2 linked regions of the Catalinimonas alkaloidigena genome follow. Each later gene encodes a partner of the first gene's protein in a complex. Links are inferred from orthologs where the notes say so. Each region holds a gene or a part of one and is shown on either strand. Other genes may lie near its edges.

Evidence for each region.
Region 2: the proteins of mnmE (region 1) and mnmG are in contact, whole or in part, in a solved structure (PDB 9HIP), measured with the Escherichia coli proteins. The link is inferred for Catalinimonas alkaloidigena from one-to-one orthologs.

Annotation. Positions count from the first base shown.
Region 1 is NZ_JAQFIL010000001.1:4,507,914-4,515,820, reverse strand. Bases 1,793-4,675 are described here. They hold mnmE (tRNA uridine-5-carboxymethylaminomethyl(34) synthesis GTPase MnmE), read left to right. Parts: upstream 1,793-2,490; coding sequence 2,491-3,861; downstream 3,862-4,675. Other genes in these bases: OKW21_RS18365 (paraquat-inducible protein A), read left to right, coding at 4,411-4,675; OKW21_RS18375 (thioredoxin family protein), read left to right, coding at 1,939-2,418; OKW21_RS18380 (nucleoside deaminase), read left to right, coding at 1,793-1,829. In the rest of the region: OKW21_RS18390 (helix-turn-helix domain-containing protein), read left to right, coding at 259-879; gliding motility protein GldC, read left to right, coding at 985-1,341; more of OKW21_RS18380, read left to right, coding at 1,398-1,792; more of OKW21_RS18365, read left to right, coding at 4,676-5,721; OKW21_RS18360 (oxidoreductase), read left to right, coding at 5,788-6,543; OKW21_RS18355 (synaptic vesicle VAT-1 family membrane protein), read left to right, coding at 6,831-7,859. UniProt on the Escherichia coli protein: Exhibits a very high intrinsic GTPase hydrolysis rate. Involved in the addition of a carboxymethylaminomethyl (cmnm) group at the wobble position (U34) of certain tRNAs, forming tRNA-cmnm(5)s(2)U34.
Region 2 is NZ_JAQFIL010000001.1:6,939,933-6,947,857, reverse strand. Bases 1,642-4,542 are described here. They hold mnmG (tRNA uridine-5-carboxymethylaminomethyl(34) synthesis enzyme MnmG), read left to right. Parts: upstream 1,642-2,111; coding sequence 2,112-3,974; downstream 3,975-4,542. Other genes in these bases: OKW21_RS28185 (Ig-like domain-containing domain), read left to right, coding at 4,059-4,542; ybeY (rRNA maturation RNase YbeY), read left to right, coding at 1,642-2,075. Outside these bases: OKW21_RS28205 (DUF4175 family protein), read left to right, coding at 1-1,216; OKW21_RS28200 (ATP-binding protein), read left to right, coding at 1,220-1,621; more of ybeY, read left to right, coding at 1,638-1,641; more of OKW21_RS28185, read left to right, coding at 4,543-6,113; OKW21_RS28180 (tetratricopeptide repeat protein), read left to right, coding at 6,530-7,925. UniProt on the Escherichia coli protein: NAD-binding protein involved in the addition of a carboxymethylaminomethyl (cmnm) group at the wobble position (U34) of certain tRNAs, forming tRNA-cmnm(5)s(2)U34.

The sequences.
Region 1 (7,907 bases):
ACAAAAGTAGAAAAATAGGATTGAGCTAAATTCAACAATACTTTAAGTAATTGTTAAAATTACGCACAATAAGACAACATGAGTTTAATATATGTAAACTTTTTAGAATATGAAAAAGAAAGGCGAGATGTTTGTTGCTATAATAATCGCTTTTTTTATGCCTATATTAAAGTATTGGGCATGATGGCTATTTTATGTTTTTGTTAACAAAATATTAAGTGAGCCTGCAGGAAAAGAAGATCGCTAAAAACCTATGAAATGAAAATGAAGGATTTGATTAGTTTTAACGCAAAAAATGAAATGAATGACCAGATTATTGCTGGTATCGGCAAGAAAGTAAGAAGCATACGTCAACAACAAAACCTGAAGCTACACGAAGTGGCCAAAGAAGCTAATATCAGTAAAAGCCTTTTGTCAAAGATTGAAAATGGAAGATCCGTACCATCTCTACCCGTTTTGGTTTCCATTATTCAGGTACTTAAAGTAGAATTCAGCGCTTTTTTTGAAGGCATAGAAGCAAACGGACATGTCCCCTACATTCATAAGAAAAAGGAAGACTACGTATTTACTGAAAAAGAGAGTGCCATAGGATTTATTTACAGACATATCCTGAGCAAACATGCTTCCAGCGTAATTGTGGAAGCTGTAATTCTGGATTTGCAACCAAACTCTAAAAGAGACTTCGTCACCACAGATGGCTTTGAGTTCAAATACGTGCTAAGTGGTAGGGTAGAATATCATATTGGAGAACATATTGTGGAAATGGAAGCCGGAGATTCCCTTTTCTTTGACGGACGAACACCGCATGTTCCCATTAATAAGTCTGATAAAAACTGTTCAATGCTGGTAGTATACCTGCTTACCCCACCGGAAGTGTAAGCCAATGGCTAGTATGGTGGCTAAAAGTATCATCGGGCAAATTGCTCTATACTCATTTCTTTGCCTAACTTTGCCTGCATATTTTGAAAAGAAAACCAAATAATTATGAAAAAGTCAGAAATCAACCTGACCATACATCTGGATGACGATAATGTGCCTGAAAAAATCTTTTGGGATGCCACCGATAAAGACGATGGCGCGGATTCCGCTTCCAATGCGATCAGCCTTTCCATTTGGGACCATCTGCAAAAAAATACGCTCAGAATAGATTTGTGGACTAAGGAGATGCCTGTTGACGAGATGAAGCGTTTTTCTATAGATACCATAGGCGGTATCGCTCAGACTATTCTTTCCGCCACGGGTGACACGTATATGTCTGATGAGATCAATGAGCTCTGCGACAAGCTGGTGAAGCATGTGGAAGAGGAGCAGAAGAAAGCGAGCCAAAATCCTGATAACTAAATTTAGTATCATAAGCTTATCGTCACAAGCATTTCTTAACCCACTGCACTCAGCTTATGCAAGAAGAAGACTACTTACAACTGGCCATTGACAGAGCCCATGAGGGAAAAACTCCCTTCGGGGCAGTCATTGTACAGCAGAATAAGGTATTGGCGGCAGTGTTTAATACGGTGAGTCAAAGTAAAGCCCCTACTGCACACGCGGAGGTGAATGCAATTAGGGAGGCCAGTCAAAAGATCGGGGCAAGCAAACTTAAGGATGCCATACTCTATACCACCTGTGAGCCATGCCCCATGTGTACGGCCGCGGCCTTATTCGCAGGAATCGCAGAGGTAGTATATGGTGCTAGCATTCCACTGATCAGTCAGTATTTGCCGCAAATTATGCTGCGATCTTCGGAATTACTCAGCTATTCAGAAAAAAAAATGTTGTTAAGATCGGTGGAAAACGTAGCCCCCTACGAAAAACTTCTACAGCAATATGCATAGAAATGTTGCAAGCGGCTCAGCAAAAAGACATCTGGCTTAATCTTTGTCAGAATTATAGAGAATCTTTTGTATAATTAGTGCGTTTGCAAATAAAGAAAACAACACACTTATGAATAAATTAATGCTTAGCGTACTTTCTTTGGGATTACTCTTTTTAGTTTCTTCATTTACTGAACCTCCTAAAGAAAGCAAACCAACTAAAGGAATCAATTGGGTAACGATAGAGGAAGCGCAAGAACTTTCTAAAGAAAATCCAAAAAAGGTCATCATGGATGTGTATACGGATTGGTGCGGATGGTGCAAAAAAATGGATAAGACCACTTTTGCCGATGAAAAGGTAGTGGAGTATGTGAATGAAAATTTCTATGCGGTTAAGTTTGACGCTGAAGCCAATAAGAGCTTTGCCTTTAAAGGCCAGGAGTTTACCAATCCCCAGTTTACCAAAGCCCTGAGAGTAAGTGGCTACCCAACCGTTGTGTTTTTCGCTGAAGATTTCTCTAAATTCCAGCCGGTGAGTGGTTATCGCCAGGCGGATGAATTCCTGAAAATGCTGGAATCATTTAATCAGGCAGAGCCAGCAGGAAAATAAACGCTGCCATAAAATTTTGGATTGTCAGTTATCCTGTACCTTTGCAAAAGAGAACAGATAACTGACTTTTTTATGCAATATAGCGTAGAAGATACCATCGTAGCGCTTTCTACACCTGAGGGTATAGGAGCTATAGCTGTCATTCGACTATCGGGAAAAAATGCCATTCAGATCACTAATCAGGTTTTTAAGGGGAAAGACCTGGAATCGCAAGCTTCCCATACCCTTCACTTTGGTACCATACGAGATGGAAAAGAGATTTTAGATGAAGTTGTGGTTTCATTATTTAAGGCTCCTCACTCTTTTACCAAAGAAAATGTGGTAGAAATTTCCTGCCACGGTTCCCCTTACATTGTCCGCAAGATCATTCAACTATTACTGAAAAAAGGGGCGAGGCTGGCTCAGGCCGGTGAGTTTACCAAGCGTGCTTTCATGAACGGTCAGTTTGACCTGGCCCAAGCTGAAGCGGTAGCTGATTTGATATCGTCTGATTCTGAAGCTTCTCACAAAGCAGCCCTCAATCAGATGCGGGGCGGCTTTTCAGAAGAAATTAAAGGCCTTAGGGCGCAGCTTGTACACTTTGCGTCTATGATAGAACTGGAACTGGACTTTGTAGAAGAAGATGTGGAATTCGCGGATCGCGAGCAACTGGAAAACCTGATCAACGAAATTTTACGCATGATCAATCTGCTAATTGATAGTTTTGACCTGGGCAATGTGATCAAAAATGGTGTGCCTACAGTGATTGCCGGTAAGCCCAATGCCGGAAAATCTACTTTGCTCAATGCCCTACTCAACGAAGAAAAAGCCATAGTCTCCGACATACCCGGCACGACCCGCGACTTTATTGAAGATGAGATTAATATCGGAGGAATTGGTTTCCGCTTCATCGACACTGCGGGCTTACGTGAAACTACCGACAAGGTAGAAGCTATAGGCGTGAAGCGTACTTATGAGAAGATGCAGAAAGCTTCGCTTATCATTTATCTTTTTGATCTGGAGCATGATAACATTCAGGATGTATATCGGGCAATCAATCAGCTGGAGAACCAGGGTATTCCATTTATCAAGGTGGGTAATAAGGTGGACAAAGCCCGGCCGGAACTGCTGGAAGCTGTTCAAAAAATTGAAGATGTTGTTTTTATCTCAGCGGAACGGAAAGAAAACCTGGAAGGGCTGAAAAAGATGATCACTGATTTCGTAGACCTGGACAAACTCAAGACCAGCGGGACTATTGTGACCAATGTACGCCACTACCAAAGTCTACTGCAGACCCGCGAATCGTTACAGGATGTGCTTAATGGCTTAGCCAATGAAATTACCCATGACTTTCTGGCCCAGGATATTCGCCATGCCTTACAACACCTTGGTGAAATCACCGGTGAAATCACTACCGATGATCTGCTGGGAAATATATTTAGCAAGTTCTGTATCGGAAAGTAAATATGAAGCTTCCTCATTTCATTTATCCTGCTGATAGTAAGTAGCTGGACCTAAAGCAACTGGCGCAAGTAGAAATCACTTTATCAAGAAGTTTACCCTACTGAAGTAGCTTTGACAATTAACAGCAGTTCCAGGTGGAGCGCTTCAGAAGCAGGCAGTCCGTCCGTATCATCTTTGACGTACCACAAAACACGAAAGCCGCTCGTCTGCATTTAGAGGAGTAGCCACAGCTACGAGCTCAGGTATTTGTAATACAATGGTCTCCTGAAAAAGATCAGTTTCGGGAAATTTTGAGGCGACGATATAATTTCAGCCCCGCATCCTCAAAAGAATAACAGGAAAGTTATACTATACCGTCAACGTAGAGGATGTAAAAGTAGTAGCGTTAAGCATTCCCTCTTCTGATATTGCTAAGGAAATGTATGTGCCTCTATTTCAAGGTTTTGTATAATGTAGACTTGATACATAGACGTCAACTTCAGCAAGCGTTATACTTAGCTTAAACAATTTGGCGTATGTGGGTATTCTACATGAATCTAATTTTACTTTATGAACAAATTTTTACAACGCGCGCTCACCATATTTTTTTCCGGTGCTCTGCTGCTTGCGGCCGGATGGTGTACCTTCAATATCTATAACCTTTCCTCCAAAAGAGCAGAAATCAAATTTGATTACAGTGAGGTCAACAGCATAAGCTACGGTCTGCTTTCTATCAATGTGTGGAGCGATCATCTGACCAAGATCGCTATGAACAGGATCAGTGATTTTGAGCTGACCCCTGCGCAGGAAGACACCCTGAAGTATGCCATTGATCAGATGCTGTATGCTGTCGTCAATAAGGCAGATAGTTTGCTGGAGCAGAAACAGAAAACTTTTAAAGGTAAGCTTACGAAGTTTGCGGTCAATACTTTTGTGAACAAAGACAAAATAGAAGCCCTGGTACCTACCTTTTCCCAGACCCTTACCAATGAAATACAAGCGCCTGATAATAAGGAAGCGCTTAAATATCTGGTCAGAACCAAAGTTCAGGAATATACGGATAGCACTTATGCTGAAGCCAATGATTCATTGCTGGTAAACACAATTTTAGCTAAAAATAATGTGGCGAGTGTGGAAGAGTTTAACCGCAGGAGCGAGGCTACACTTCAGAGGCTACAGGAAGAAACTTACTTCTTTACCTATGTCGTAATAGGAATTATTCTGACCTATTTGATGCTGTGGTGGCTATTAAGGCATCAGAAAACAGTACATACGCCCTTCTTCATCATTTCAGTGTTGTTGGCTTTGGTCGTGCTGGGAGCGGGACTCACCACACCCATGATTGAAATTGATGCCCGCTTTAAAGAGGTAAGCTTTTTTCTGATAGGGGAAGAGATATCTTTTAATGATCAGATTCTTTTTTTTCAAAGCAAAAGTATTGTAGATGTAGTGGTCATCCTTTTGGAAACAGGAAAATATGATTCCATTCTGGTGGGGCTGCTGATCCTCGTATTCAGTATTGTATTTCCCATTACCAAGTTGCTTGCTACCCAGATTTACCTTACAGGAAAAGAGAAGTGGAAGAACAACAAAGTTATATATTTTTTTGCTTTCAAATCCGGAAAGTGGAGCATGGCCGATGTGTATGTCATCGCTATTTTTATGTCCTACGTTGGATTTCAGGGGATACTTGAGGATCAACTTGCCATCATGAATGTGGAGACCGATGCATTGGTTAGTATTTCCACCAATAAGACCTCTCTTCAGCCCGGTTTTATTTTATTCATTGCTTTTGTATTGTTCAGTTTACTTCTTTCCGTAATCCTGAAGAAGATTACTGCTTTGAGAAAGAATAAGGCGTTAGGAGAGAGCGCAGGATAAGCTCGTCCCGGGAAGGGGAGGAATTCAGTAGATAATAAAAAATAGTTCAACGTATAAACAGATCATATGACATCAGGCTGGAAACTGGAAGAAACGCCTTCGCAAGCAGGTAAAATAGGAGTGGTTACCGGGGCCAATGTGGGGCTGGGTTTTGAAACTGCCAAAGCACTGGCCGCAAGGGGAATGGAAGTAGTACTGGCCTGCCGTAATAGGGAGAAAGCTAAGGCAACAAAAGACAAAATCATAGAAAGCCATGCCCAGGCCAGCCTGCATATCATGGAACTTGACCTGTCCAGCCTCAAATCGGTACGTTCATTTGCCGAAAAATTTAAGCAACAGTTTGAGAAGCTTGACCTGCTGGTCAATAATGCCGGGGTGATGCTGACGCCCTACCAAATCACTGAGGATGGCTTTGAGCAGCAAATGGGCATCAATTATCTGGGCCATTTTCTCCTGGCCGGACTCCTGCTTCCCAAACTGGAGGCAGCAGAAAATACACGGATAGTGACCCTAAGCAGCCTTTCCCATAATTGGGGCGATATCTACTTTGACGATATGGCTTTTGAAGAAGGTTACAGTTCCCGTAAGGCTTACGGACAAAGCAAGCTCGCCTGCCTGATGTTTGCCTACGAAATGCAGCGCAGGTTAAAGGCTAGGGGCCATTCTACCATTTCGCTAGCTGCGCATCCGGGAATATCCGATACGGAGCTTGTTCGCAATCTTCCTAAGTTTATACATCTGATGGCCAAAGTTTTGGCACCGATATTTATCCAATCGGCCGCAGAAGGGGCGTTACCAAACTTTACGGACAGCTTTAGATGATAAGCTGAAAGGTGGTGAGTACCTGGGACCGGATGGCAAAAAGCAGCGCAAGGGAAAACCCGTGGTGGTGGATTCCAACCAAAACTCCAAAAACGGGCAAAAGGCAACCCGCTTATGAGAAGTTTCTGAAAAACTCACCGGAATTGATTATCTCTCTTAAGCTTAAATTTATCTTTCGTATTTTGCAGCTCTCTGCCGAATGTTAGAGAGTAGACCTGAAAGAAAAGAGGGCACATCTTATGTTCATTCAGCTAAAAAAGATTTAAAACCAAACCATCATATCACTTATGCGCCAGCGCCGGGTATACAGCATGCCGAAACCAGGCTCTATCAAAAATCTGAAATTACAAACTGAAGCACTCCCTGATCCTCAGGCCCACGAAGTATGTGTGCAAGTGAAGGCGATAGGCCTCAACTTCGCCGATGTTTTCGCCATGCAGGGGCTGTACAAAGCGGCTCCCAAGGGTAAGTTCATTCCGGGACTGGAGTTTTCCGGTGAGGTCATAGCGGTAGGTGATGAGGTGGGGGAGTGGAAAGTTGGTGATAAAGTCATGGGCGCTACCAAGTTTGGAGGCTATGTTTCGCATATCAACATCCACCATCGTTATGTGATTCCGCTTCCTGTAGGCTGGAGCTTTGAGCAGGGCGCAGGCTTTCTGGTGCAGGGCCTTACTGCCTATTATGCGCTCAAAGAACTGGGTAACTTACAAAAAGGCATGACCGTTCTCATCCACAGCGCAGCGGGTGGCGTAGGGATTCTGGCCAATCGCATCTGCAAAAAATACGATGCCTATACCATTGGTACGGTAAGCCAAACGAATAAGGTAGACTTTCTGCGGAAGCAGGAAGCGTATGATGACATCATTCTGCGCGACGATGATTTTTATGAAAAACTGCTAAGCGCCTTAGGCGAACGACCGCTAAACCTGATCATGGAATGCATAGGTGGTAAAGTCCTTAAACAGGGATGGCAGGCGATGGCTCCCATGGGACGTATGGTCTCCTACGGTTCAGCCAGTTTTACCAGTCATGGTTCCAGCCCCAACTATCCCCGGCTTATCTGGAAATACCTCAGGCGGCCAAAGATTGACCCCATGAGTTTGCCCACCCAGAACAAGTCCATCATGGGCTTCAACCTGATCTATCTATACGAACAAACGGATATGATGCACGAAATGCTCAGTGGGTTACAATCGCTACAGCTCAAGCCCCAGCATGTAGGGCATGTCTACAACTTTGAAGAGATGCTTGAGGCCATCCGGCTTTTCCAGCGCGGTAAATCCATCGGTAAAGTGGTGGTAAAAGTTGAAGCATAGCTAAATACTTGTGCTGCTGATGAAGAGCATAATTTCCTGTCTTCTGCC
Region 2 (7,925 bases), 2.4 Mb from region 1 along the record:
GCAGCAAGAACAGCTCAATGAGGAGTTTGATGAATTTCAAAAGGAAATGGATGAACTCGAGCAACTTAACCAGGACCTGAAAAACCCTGCCCCAATGCAGGACATGTCTGAGGAGAAGCAGCAAATTCAGGAAGAACAACAAAAAGCTAAAGAATCTCTTGATCAAGGGAAACGTAAGAAGGCCCAGCAGTCACAAAAAAACAGCGCCCAGCAGATGAAAAAAATGGCGCAAAAGATGCAGCAGATGCAGCAGAGCATGGAGATGGAAATGTTGCAGGAAAACATGGATAACCTACGTAATATCTTAGATAATTTGATTACGCTTTCTTTCGATCAGGAAGACATCATGAAGTCCTTTCGGGATGTAAAACAAAATGACCCACGCTTTATTGATTTATCTCAGGAGCAACTCAAAATTAGAGATGATGCACAGATTATTGAAGATAGTCTTTTATCCCTTGCCGAAAGGGTATTTCAAATTCAGTCCTTTATCACTCGTGAAGTGAAAGACATGAATCAATATATGGAAGAAAGCATGGAGGCATTAAAAGAAAGGCAGCAATATAAAGCCATCAGTAAGCAGCAGTTTACTATGACCTCAATGAATAATTTAGCACTATTACTTAATGATGTACTCAGTCAAATGCAGCAGCAAATGGCTGATGCTATGGGCAATCCTCAGAAAAAACCAGGTCAGTCTCAGCAAAATATGAACATGAGCGAATTACAGCGTCAACTAAATGAACAGATTGATCAGCTCCGCAAAAGTGGAAAATCCGGAAGGGCACTTTCTGAAGAACTTGCTAAATTGGCAGCAGAACAAGAGAAAATCCGGAAGATGATGCAGGAGATGAAAGATTCAGATGAAGAGGGTGGTGGAGGTGCTGGAGACGAACTTTCTAAGAAAATGGAAGAGACCGAAACAGACTTGGTCAACAAAAAGTTAACTTCTGAACTGATAGAGCGTCAGAAAGAAATTATGACACGTTTGTTAGAAGTAGAAAAATCCATGCGTGAACAGGAACTTGATGATGAACGAAAAGGAGAAACCGCTAAGAGCGATTATGAACGCAAAGCATCTGAAAGCTTTGAGGAATATATTAAAGCAAAAAAACAAGAAATAGAACTCCTAAAAACAGTCCCTGTACGATTAAATCCGTATTATAAAAATGAGGCTAATAAGTATTTCCAACGATTAAACAATAATTCAAAATAAAGAATGAACTCCATAAACATTGAAATCCCCTCTCTTTCTGAAAACATCCGTATGATTGAGAGCTTCATAGACAATGCCAAAGAACGCTTTAATTTGAATGATGATATTTATGGAAATATCATGATAGCGGTTACTGAATCAGTTCATAACGCTATTCGGCATGGCAATCAGGGTGATGCCAAAAAAAACGTCAGCCTCTCTCTTGCACTACAGGAAGATGCTATTCACTTCACTGTAAAAGATGAAGGTGAGGGTTTTGATTTTGAAAACCTTCCTGACCCCACGTCTCCTGAAAACATTGAAACTCCCGGAGGCAGAGGCATCTTCTTAATGAAGCACTTATGTGATGAGGTAAAATTCCTTAACAATGGTCAAATTGTCGAATTAGTATTTTATATCAACTAAAAGTAAATTACTGGTATTGATTCATTTTTTTACTGAAGAGGTAGATTTCAATCACTCCATTCTTTCTCCTGCTATTCCCTGGATTGAAAAGGCTATTTTGAATGAAGGGTACACGCTGGAAAACCTCAATTACATTTTTTGTTCTGATGCTTATTTGCTTCAGATTAATATTCTCTATCTTCAACATGACTATTTCACCGATATTATCACTTTTGATAATAGTGAATTTTCCTTGTCTTTAGATGGCGATATTTTTATTAGCATTGAAAGAGTTGATGATAATTCACAGTCTGAACAAACTACTTTCTTTCATGAGTTGTTGAGAGTTATTATTCATGGTGCTTTACACTTAATGGGATATGATGATAAAGACACTTTTTCTAAAAGTACCATGAGGAAGATGGAAGACAAATACCTAGATTTGTACTTTCAGGATTTCCACATAGATAAGTAACGTTCCACGTGAAACGTTTTTAAATTTTATTTTCCTATGTTTCAAGAATACGATGTGATCGTAGTAGGAGCAGGGCACGCCGGAAACGAAGCGGCAGCTGCATCTGCAAAAATGGGCTCAAAAACTTTACTCATTACTATGGACATGGCCAAGATAGGTCAAATGTCTTGTAACCCGGCAATGGGAGGAGTTGCGAAAGGGCAAATTGTAAGAGAAATAGATGCGCTTGGGGGCTATTCAGGAATAGTATCGGATAAGTCTATGATACAGTTCAGAATGCTTAACCGTTCAAAAGGACCAGCGATGTGGAGCCCACGCACACAAAACGACAGAATGAGGTTTAGTGAAGAGTGGAGAACAGCTTTGGAAGGCATACCAAACTTAGACTTCTGGCAAGAAATGGTCACAGGCATCTTGGTAGAAAAAGATAAAGTAGTAGGCGTCAAGACAAGCATAGGCCTGGAGATTAAAGCTAAGTCTGTAGTGTTAACCAATGGAACATTTCTTAATGGCTTGATCCATATTGGCGAAAAGCAAATGGGAGGGGGGCGCTCCGGAGAGAGAGCATCTAAAGGTATAACAGAACAACTGCAAAAATTAGGTTTTGAATCCGGAAGAATGAAAACCGGAACCCCTCCCAGAGTAGATGGGAGGTCGCTCGACTACTCAAAAATGGAAGAACAAAAGGGGGACGAAGACCCTGGAAAATTTTCATTTACAGATACCACACCACCTGAGGTGCAGAGAAGCTGCCATATTACTTATACCAATCTTAATGTGCACGAAATTCTGGAAACAGGTTTTGATCGTTCTCCAATGTTTAACGGTAGGATAAGAGGGCAGGGCCCAAGATACTGTCCTTCCATAGAAGATAAAATTAACAGATTCAAAGAAAGGGATAGACATCAAATTTTTGTAGAACCGGAAGGCTGGAAAACGGTAGAAGTCTATGTCAATGGTTTTTCAACCTCATTGCCGGAAGATGTGCAATACAAAGCAATTCAACAGATACCAGGTTTTGAAAAAGCTAAACTCTTTCGACCTGGTTACGCTATTGAATACGACTATTTTCCTCCTACTCAACTCACCTTATCATTAGAAACCAAGCTGATTCAAAACCTATTCTTTGCCGGGCAAATCAATGGTACCACAGGATATGAGGAGGCAGCCTGTCAAGGTATGATGGCGGGCATCAATGCACACAATAAGGTAAATGAAAAAGAAGCATTTATTTTAAAACGTTCCGAAGCCTATATCGGAGTTTTGATTGATGATCTGGTAAATAAAGGTACCGAGGAACCGTACAGAATGTTTACTTCCCGCGCAGAGTTTCGCCTACTATTAAGACAAGATAATGCTGACCTCAGACTAAGTGAGAAAGCCCATAAATTAGGTCTGATTGAGGACGAGCGTCTTTCCAAAGTCTACGACAAACGCAGAGATATCGAGAGGGTAATGGAAGAGATCAAAGATCTCAGAGCTTCACCCAAAGAGCATAACGAAGGCCTGTGCGAACTCAATACCGCCATGCTCAAAGAAAAAATTTCTATCCAGAAACTACTTAAGCGGCCAGAAATAGGTATAGCAAAATTAAGAAAACTGGATAGTGAGCTGGATGCATATTTTTCTGCTTATAATCAGGAAGTATTAGACCAGGTAGAAATATTAACCAAATACGAAACTTACCTGGAGAAAGAAAGAGCGCATGCTGAGAAAGTGGAGAGCCTGGAAAACTATAGGATACCTGAGGGTTTTGACTATGCTAAAGTAAAAGCTTTATCTGCTGAAGCTACCGAAAAACTTAACCGTATCAGGCCGGCTACTATAGGACAAGCTTCCAGAATTAGTGGTGTATCTCCAGCCGACATATCCATAATAATGATATATTTGGGTAAATAAGATAATTCGTGTTTTGACATACAAAGTGCCTGTTTTAAGCGTTAAAAACAGGCACTTTTTTATTTTAGTTGGAAATAGAAAATCATGAAAGTAAAAAATATTTGGCTTTGTATTTTTTGGATTACTTTAATTGCTATCGGCTCATGTGCACGAAGAGGAGTACCTACTGGAGGCCCAAGAGATACTATTCCTCCTACATTGGTCAATATGTATCCTCCTTTGGAAGCAGTTAATTTTGATGACGATGAAGTTTACCTTGAATTTGATGAGTACGTAGAAGCAAGATCGCTCAAGCAAGATATTATTATTAATCCACCTGTAGAGGATTTTGACTTCTATGTAAATCGACAATCGGTAGTTGTAGAATTAAATGAAGATCTACAGGAAAATACTACTTATACTTTCAACTTCAGAGATGCGGTCAAAGATATTTCTGAGCAGAACCCTGCTAATAATATCGTCATGGCATTTAGCACCGGGAGTCAAATTGATTCTTTTCAGGTACAAGGGAAAGTAACAGAGTTGCTCACTAACAAAGCTAGTGAAGATGTATTAGTCGCACTATATCCAGAAGGTGATACTTTAACTCCATTTGAGGATCCTCCAATGTACCTCACTAAAACAGATGAGGAAGGGAATTATGCTATCCGCTATATCAAAGTAGGCACTTATAAGATATTTGCTTATAACGATAAGAATAATAACCTGAAAATTGATTCAAATACTGAAGCTTTCGGATTTAAAGCAGAACCTATAGCCCTTCTTCCCGAAGATGCTAACCCTATTATTCCACCCGACTCATTATCTACAGGTGTAAAAGATAGCACCTTACTACCTCAGAAAACTTTGTACGGGAAGACGGTAGATTTACAATTATTTAACCAAGACGTAAGACCAATAGAAGTTCAAAGTGCCCGTGCCAATGGAAAATATTTTGAGATCAAAACTAATAAAGGATTGATGGACTACGAGCTTACTGTGGATCAAGATGATTTGGAAGAAAGTTCTCTTCAATATTTAGATTCCCTCAATCCGGAATTACCAAAGGATACTATAAGACATGTATACAGTAATTTCCAGGATAACCATAAAACTATTCGCTTATATAAAACCATTGAACAAGATAGCTTGAGAAGTTTTCTTAGCGTTCAGGATTCTGTAGGACAAACTACCTTAGATACTCTCTACATTAGGTTTACTGAGACTCGCAGAGAGAAAGAGCAGCTGAGACAGAATATTTCATCAAAAAGTGATATAAAAAATAATATAAATACAAATATTGAATTTAGTAAACCTATCGCAAAAGTAATCACAGACAGTATACTATTAAGCTACGATACACTCTTTTACCTTGATCTTAATTACGATGAACTATTAAATTGGAATGATCGTCTTGACAAAGTAAGTATACAGAAGGAGCTCAATAAGAATCAATTGGTAGATTCATTAATTTCCTATCTTCAGGAAAGAGATAGTACCTTATTTATTGAATTACAAAATCAAAATCGTTTGTATCTGGACAGCCTGCAAGCAACAGATGAGGCAGAGCAAAGACTAAACTACTTTAATATTTTAGCACAAAGTATGTCTTCCTTACAACCAATAAATGACAGTTTGAAGCAAATAGAAGATGTCAACATCATGAATAGCATCTTGTCTCAGCTGGCAGATACACTCGATATAAGTAAAGAAAAATTTGTCTCCCAAACCTATGAGCGTGAAGAATTGCTAAACACACTCAAACCTTTAGTACTGTATATATCAGCCGGTAGTTTTATGTCTATTGAAAATGACAGTAGCCAACGGGTAATTCAAAGATTCAATTTCAAAAAACCATCTGAAAATGGTACAATTACTGGTACTGTTTCTACTGAATACGAACGCTACACTATACAGCTATTGAATAGTAACTACGAAGTTGTAGAGGAGACACAGCCTGCCAATAGTTCATATTCCTTTACACTTATTACACCCGGCGAATACCATCTTCGTATACTGGTAGACGAAAATCTGAATGGTCAATGGGACAAAGCTAACATACTTGAGAATCGAAACTCAGAGCCCATCTACTTTTATACAGAAGAAGAAGTAATTGATTTAAGGGCTAACTGGACCCGTGAAATCAACTTATCCTTTTAAGTTATCCACAATATCGAGTGAATAACATGTGGATACCCAGGGTATTCGATGTGGAAAATAACAGAGTTATTCACTCGATAACTTTTTCTGTAACTCAATCCAACCCTATTAACAGTTAAAGAATAATTATTAACAATGTTATACACACTGTTAATCACCGAAAAAGTTATTCACATATTAGTTAACATTTTACAAAAAACTTTATAACTTACTGTAAATCAGATTATTAGTTGTGGATAAGTGTGTTAATAACCTCGAAATAATCGAATAGGTTATGAAAGCCCGTGGATAACAACCGGGCCTATTCAGAGTTTTCCACTTATTCACACAGTAATAAATAATAATAGTTCGATTTAAATAATCTTTCGATAATATAGTATGTTAGTGAATAGGTTAGAATCCATAACTTAAGACTCATGAAAATAAATCAACCTCTAACATTTGTTATTCTTTTGTTATCGACTATTTTAGCTTTCTCAGTACAAGCGCAAGATGAGGAGCAAATAGAACTTGCCCAGCAATACGATGATAAAGGAGAAGTAGAAAAAGCTAAGTCGATATATGACGATTTGGCAGACAAGAAAAAATTGATACCCGTGATCCATGGCCGATACTTCAGGCTGCTGGTGAACAACGGTTATCTGGATGAAGCAGAAAAATATGTTAACAAAGCCCTTAAGTCATATCCCCAAAATATTATCTACCGACTGGATGCCGGCATCCTGCAGATACGAATGGGAGATAATGAAAAGGCTGACAAATATTTTGATGAAGTACTCAATGAGGTTCAGTCTGATCCATATAAGATTCGTCTTGTGGCAGGCCACTTTATCAAAAGTGATATGTTGGAAAAAGCTATTGACTACTACGAAGAGGGGAGACAAGCTAGCAATGACCCCAACCTTTTTGCTCTGGAACTTGCCAATGTATACCGTCGGATCAATGAGAAAGATAAAATGGTACTGGAATATCTTAAGTATGCCGACGAAGATGAAGCCCGGATAAGTTATGTAAAGAATGTACTGCAAAACATTCTGACTGAGGAAGAAGATCTGCAAAGCCTGTCTGATATGCTGCTTAACAAAATTCAGGAAGAGCCAGATAAGCAGTTGTACAATGAATTACTCATCTGGATTAACCTGCAGCAGAAAAACTTTTACGGAGCCTTTATGCAAGCCAGAGCTATAGACAGAAGAAACAGATCCGATGGAGAAAGAGTCATGGATGTGGCCGGCATAGCGTTGGAAAACCAGGACTACGAAAATGCCCTGAAGATGTACGATTACATCATTGAAAAATATCCCAGAACCTCTAGCTATGTATCGGCAAGAAGATATAAGATCAAGGCCAGAGAAGAAATGGTTAAGAATCGTTATCCGGTTGATCAGGAAGATATCATTAAGCTGATTGAAGACTATCAGAACTTCATAGATGAAAGTAGCAAGTCGGCTATTGGTCCAAGCCATGCGACTTTAGAAGCCATGCGTAGTCAGGCATTACTGTATGCGTTTTATCTGGATGAAAAAGACAGGGCTATTGAAGCTTTAAATACCGTGGCTCAGCATCCTAAAGCCAGCAGAGAATTAAGGGCGAGATGCAAGCTGGATATGGGAGATATCTACTTGCTCATTGATCAACCTTGGGAATCTACATTATTATATTCCCAGGTGGAAAAAGACTATAAAGAAGAACCAGTAGGCTATGAAGCCAAGTTGAGGAATGCGAAACTATCTTATTATAAAGGGGAGTTTGAACTAGCTCAGAGCCACCTAGATGTACTTAAACTTGCTACTACAAGAGAAATTGCTAATG